2 regions of the Enterococcus sp. DIV0756 genome follow, and region 2 is predicted to be linked to the other one. Evidence: predicted binding sites of a transcription regulator. Region 2 holds the regulator's gene; the other holds the start of a gene.

The links. Region 2 encodes NrdR, which represses ribonucleotide reductase genes. Its sites were predicted from a motif close to ACACNATATATNGTGT; they were not measured.
Region 1: a site for NrdR is predicted at 1,890-1,905, ahead of nrdD (anaerobic ribonucleoside-triphosphate reductase). Genes of this name have one in related genera too.

Annotation. Positions count from the first base shown of each region.
Region 1 is NZ_JBIOLF010000001.1:2,588,459-2,591,666, reverse strand. It holds gene nrdD (anaerobic ribonucleoside-triphosphate reductase) at 1-1,786, opposite strand, end outside; gene IGI44_RS12590 (ABC transporter ATP-binding protein) at 2,173-2,940, shown strand; gene IGI44_RS12585 (FtsX-like permease family protein) at 2,930-3,208, shown strand, end outside.
Region 2 is NZ_JBIOLF010000001.1:1,860,279-1,863,486, reverse strand. It holds gene mutM (DNA-formamidopyrimidine glycosylase) at 1-358, shown strand, start outside; gene coaE (dephospho-CoA kinase) at 362-961, shown strand; gene nrdR (transcriptional regulator NrdR) at 1,095-1,568, shown strand; gene IGI44_RS09020 (DnaD domain protein) at 1,580-2,893, shown strand; gene dnaI (primosomal protein DnaI) at 2,893-3,208, shown strand, end outside.

The sequences.
Region 1 (3,208 bases), 730 kb from region 2:
AGTAGTCTTTGTCTGTAATATTTTCAACGATCCCGAAGCGTTCTGTATCTAGACGGCAGAAGCGATCAGTCAAGCTTTCACTTGGTGTTGAATAAACGCTGAAGTGGTAACCATATTCGTTGCCCCATGCATCTGCGTGTTCTTTCAAGTCTTTCATGATGTCAATGGTGAAGTCTTTCGCTTCGGCATTGTCTTCCCATTCGCCGCCGTAGAAAACGCTGGCTACTTCGTAAAGACCAATATACCCCAAAGAAATGGTTGCTCGTTTATTCTTAAACAATTCGTTAACTGCATCGGTCCGTTTCAAGCGTTTGCCGAATGCGCCGTATTGATAAAGGATCGGTGCGTTTGCAGGCGTTGCTTCTTTACAACGATCGATCCGGAAAACTAGTGCGTCTTTGGCGATTTGCAGGCGTTCTTCTAGTAATGACCAGAACTTTTCTTTGTTGCCGCCAGATTCTAACGCAATCCGCGGTAAGTTCAAGGTAACTACACCAAGGTTCATCCGACCAGCATTGACTTCTTCACCTTGTTCATTTTTCCAGCCTTGTAAGAATGAGCGACAACCCATTGGCACTTTGAAACTGCCAGTTAATTCGATCAATTTATCGTAGTTCAAGATATCTGGATACATCCGTTTTGTCGCACATTCTAAAGCCAATTCTTTAATATCGTAGTTCGGATCACTTGGATTCAAGTTCGTTCCACGACGCAAGGTAAAGATCAGTTTAGGGAAGATCGCTGTGCGTTTTTCGCTGCCCAGACCTTCAATTCTGATTTGCAGAATCGCTTTTTGAATTTCACGTTCAAACCAATCTGTCCCGAGACCAAAGCCTAGAGAGGTGAAAGGTGTTTGTCCATTCGAGGTGAATAACGTATTGATTTCATATTCCAAACTTTGCATCGCATCGTAAATATCTTTACGGGTTTTTTGTTTTGCGAAAGCTTTTTGTTTTTCAGGATCATCAATCCATTCTTCTGCATCTTTTAAGTGCTTATCGTAATTTAGGCGCGCAAAAGGAGCTAATAATTCGTCAGTCCGGTCTGCCGAACAGCCACCATATTGGCTTGAAGCCACGTTAGCGATGATTTGTGAAATTTGAGCTGTCGCAGTTTGGATTGATTTAGGACTTTCCACTTCCGCATTCCCGATCTTGAAGCCGTTGTTTAACATGCCTTTGAAGTCAATCAAACAGCAGTTAGTCATCGGTGTATATGGATGGTAGTCTAAATCATGATAGTGAATATCTCCTTTTTGGTGCGCGTTAGCTACGTGTGGCGGCAGCATTTTCAGACCAATCGATTTCCCGACGATCCCGGCCGTCAAGTCACGCTGTGTATTAAAGACATCGCTATCTTTATTGGCATTTTCATTTACGACAGTTTGGTCTTTATTAATCAATTTCCCGATCGTAAAGTTGATATCCGTCGCTTTACTACGCTGAAAGTCACGACGTGTGCGATAATTGATATATTCTTCCGCTAATTCGTATTCGTTGTGTTCTAATAATGTATGCTCCACAATGTTTTGAATTTCATAAATTTTGATATCACTAGTAAAACGTTCTGAAATTTCTGCATCTACGCGCTCAACGATTGACTGGATACGTTCATGAGCCAATGGATCAACAGATCCCTTAATTTTCGTTTCTGCCTTGATTAACGCATCATAAATTTTTTGATCATCAAACGCTGTGTGACGACCATCACGTTTTACGACCTTAATACTTTTTAACGACGGTTGATATTCGTTGAACAACGAATCTTTTGTGTGGATTTCCATCATTGTAAACAACTCCATTTCCTTTAAAGTTCATTATCAATCATATAGTATTTCTGATGTGGTTGCAACGATATATAGTATTATTTTTTTGTAAAAAAAGAAAAACACACTATATATAGTGTGCTTGTTTACTGAAAGATATAAGAAAGCTGATAAGGCCAAGCTTCCATTTAAAATAAAATAACCAAAAAATATTTTTTCGAAAAAGTGAAAAAAATGTAAGAATATTGAAGGACGTTTCACATAAGAATCTGCCCCAAATATGATACCATAAAGAAAAAATTTTGGATATTAAAAATAGGAATTCATTTACTTATTTTTTTGAGACGGTTGTCCGAGGAGGACTCGGACAAAGAACTAGTATTTTTTTCAATCCGAGGAGGAGACACATGAAAAAAATGATTGAAGTGCAACATCTTAGTAAAAGCTTTGGCACACGAAATAATAAAGTTACGGTTTTAAGCGATCTGAATTTCAGTGTAGAAAAAGGCGAGTTTGTCGGGATCATGGGACCTAGTGGTGCTGGCAAGACAACCTTGATGAATATTCTATCAACAATTTTATTGCCGACAATGGGATCAGTCAAAATTAACGGATCGGATATTACACAGATGCGGGAGAATCGTTTGACTGACTTTCGGCGAGAAAATCTCGGTTTTATCTTTCAGGATTTCAATCTGATTGATAGTTTGACAGTTAAGGATAATATCATATTACCGTTGACAGTCAGCAAGCTGTCTAACGAGGAAATTGAAGAGCGTGTGCTTCGTTTAACGAAAATATTAAAGATTGATCAGATTTTAGAACGTTATCCAGAAGAAATCTCGATTGGGCAACAGCAGCGAACAGCAGCGGCACGTGCCCTAATTAGCCGCCCATTGGTTCTCTTTGCTGATGAACCTACGGGATCTTTAGATTCCAAGTCAGCTTCAGAATTTTTGAATTATTTAGATGAGGTGAACCTCCATGAGGAAACAACGATCTTGATGGTGACTCATGATCCTTATACGGCCAGTTATTGTAATCGAGTGTTGTTTATTAAGGATGGTCGTTTTTTCTCGGAAATCGTTCGGCGTTCTTCCCGAAAAGATTTTTTTGAAAAAGTCATCGACATGCAGGCCACAATCGGCGGAGGAGGGAAGGCCAATGCTGATTAAAATCGTTTGGCGAAGCTTTAAAAAGCAATTGTCGAACTATTTGATCTTTTTTTTCAGTCTGATTTTTGCAGTAATGGTTTATTATTCGTTTACAGCGATGACCTATGAGCAGCCGTTGATCCGTAGTGCAGGAAAAAATACCCAATTGGTGGGCATGCTAGGCTTTGGCAGCTTTGCAGTTGTCTTAATTTTGCTGTTTTTTATGACGAATACCAATCGGTTCTTCATTGGAAATCGCCGGAAGGATATTAGTATCTTTCATTTATAC
Region 2 (3,208 bases):
GCCCTTATTACTAAATCAAAAGGTAGTGGCAGGCTTAGGGAACATTTACGTTGATGAGGTGCTCTGGTTGGCTAAGATTCATCCTGAACAACCCGCAAATACATTGAGCTCACAAAAAGTCGGTCATTTACGTGAAGCGATTATCGAGGTGATCGGAAAAGCGAAAAAAGCTGGGGGAACGACGATTCGAACGTATTTAAATGCGTTGGGAGAGGCAGGTCACTTTCAACAGGAGTTGCATGTCTATGGGCAAACCGGAAAACCATGCTCGCGATGCGGCACACCCATTATTAAAATTAAAGTAGCGCAGAGAGGAACACATCTATGTCCTCATTGTCAAAAACTGAAGAAGGTGTAAGAAATGAGCTTCGTATTAGGTGTCACTGGTGGAATCGCTAGTGGAAAATCGACCGTCGTTAATTTTTTTAAAACAGAAGGCTTCCCAGTTGTTGATGGAGATATTGTGGCTCGCGAAGTGGTTGAGCCGGGAAGTGAAGGATTAAACGCTTTAGAAGAAATGTTCGGATCAGAAATTCTACAAAAAGACGGCAGTCTAGATCGTAAAAAACTAGGAGCATTAATTTTTCAAAATGAGCAAAAACGACAAGTATTAAACAAAACACTTGATCCGTTTATTCGAGGAGAGATCGAAAAACAAACCGTTGAAGCAAAAAACAAGAGTGATTTAGTGATTGTGGATATTCCGCTTTTATTCGAGGGACATTATGAAGCGATGATGAGTGCAGTGGCAGTTGTCTATGTCACGCCAGAAATTCAATTGAAACGATTAATGAATAGAAATGATCTCTCCGAAAAAGCTGCTTTGGCTCGGATTAATAGTCAACTTTCACTGGAGCAAAAGAAAAAACGAGCGGACATTGTATTTGATAATTGTGATTCTCAAGAAAGAACCAAAGAACAGGTCTTAGATTGGTTAAAGAAAAACAAATTTGTTTCTTAAAGAATTCAGCGTCGTAGCTTTACGACGCTTTTTTTAGTGGACTGGTTATGGTAAACTCTTGTTATATAAACAAAATAATTATTCACATATAATTAGTGAATTTGTCCAATATAAAGAAAGTGTAGGTGGAATTATGCGTTGTCCAAGATGTAATCATAATAATTCTCGAGTAATTGATAGTCGACAGACAGATGATGGGCGAGCAATTCGCCGTAGAAGAGAGTGTGAAAGCTGCGGATTTCGTTTTACGACCTTTGAACGTATCGAAGCTGCCCCGTTATTAGTTGTGAAGCGCAATGGTGATCGCGAAGAATTTAGTCGTGACAAAATCTTGCGTGGATTGATTCGTTCTGCAGAGAAACGTCCAGTAGCGATGGAACAAATGGAACAAATCGTGGATCACGTAGAAAATCGTGTTCGCAGCATGGGAGAAAATGAAATTCTAACTAGCCAAATCGGAGAATTTGTCATGGAGGACTTAATGGAGGTCGATGAAATTGCGTATATCCGTTTCGCGAGTGTATATCGACAGTTTAAAGACATGTCAGTATTCTTAAAGGAATTACAAGAGATCGTTGACAAAGCCAAATCAACGGATGAAGAGTAGGAGGCTTTTTAGTGGCAGAAGAACTAAAACCCAGTACCTTTTACACGGTCTACGGCGAGCCACAACTTGATCAAAGCAAACAAGATGCGCTGCTTTACTTATACCAGCCAATTATCGGAAGTAAGGCGTTAAGTTTATATTTGAATCTTGCGAGTGATGTCACAATAGAAAGAAAAAGTCCTGCTTTAATGCATGCAGAACTATTAGCGGCAATTGATATTGGGTTATCAAGTATGATAAAAGCAAGAGAAAAACTTGAAGGTATTGGTCTATTGAGAACATATAAATTAGAAGATGAAAGTATAGGTATGAACTTGATTTACCAATTGATGACTCCTTCAGATTCTATAGATTTTTTTCAAGATCAACTATTGAGTTTTTTATTGATTGAAAAAATTGGGAGAACTCGCTATGATCGTTTAGTAGAAAGATTTAAACCAAAAGTTTTTGACATGAGTAGTGCCCAAAACATTACAAAGCGCTTTTTTGAAGTGTATCGTTTGGATGAAACTTCATTTGATAGTCAAAGTGATATTTTGGAGCAAACTCAGAGTGATTTTACAACAGAGGAAGAATCTAATTGGAAACTGTTTACGCAACAATTATTACAGGTATATAAGATATCTCTTACTCCCGAAGAACAGTTTAATGTCAAACAACTACAAATTCTTTATGGCTTAAACCCGTTAGACATGGCTCGTTATGTTGCAAATGCGACAGTGGCCGAAAAAGATGGATTAAATCTCAGCTATTTAAGAAAATTAGTAGATAAAGAGAATAGACCTAATCCTGCATTGAAAAGAATTGACAAAAAGAAAAATGTATCTATTAATGAAAAATTTAATTCAAAAGAATTAGAACTTATCAAACAAAGCAAAGAACTTACTCCAATAGATTTTATAAGTTCAATAAAAAATGCTAAAGGAGGCTTTGTTTATGACGGAGAAGTCACATTATTAGACAAATTGATAAAACGAAATATTTTTGATTCAAGTGTAATAAATATGATGATACATTATATTTTAGTAATTAAGAAAAACACAGGAATCAATAAAAATTATCTTGATAGTGTTTCAAATGCTTGGGCGCAAAATAATGTTAGAACCCCAGAAGAAGCTATTCTTTATATGAGAAATGACGGTAATAAACTTATAGGTAAATCACAAGTAGACAAATCGAAATCTCATCATCGAAATACTGGTTTGAGAAGGGATTTACCTGAATATATAAAAAATCCTCCAAAACCAAAAAAAGTAAGTGCAGAAAAGGAAGCGGAAGTAAAACGCAGAATGGCAGAGTTCATGAGAAGGGATGGTGATGATTAATGGAAGATGTTGGTAAAGAATTGAATCGTATAATTATGAGCCGAGGCGTCGATGGACGCTACCGCCAAATGATGGAAGAAATTTTGGATCATCCGGATGTTCGTCAATTTATTGAAAAACATAAAGATAAGCTATCCCAAGAGGATATTGAAAAATCATTTGCAAAATTGTATGAATTTGTACAAGAAAAGAAAAAGTATTTAGCATCAGATCCTACAATGATTGCACCAGGCTATGAGCCGCAATTAAGTCTGAATTTTCATTTCGTAGATGTTATATATGTTCCAACAGATGAATTACTTCGTATGAAGCGGG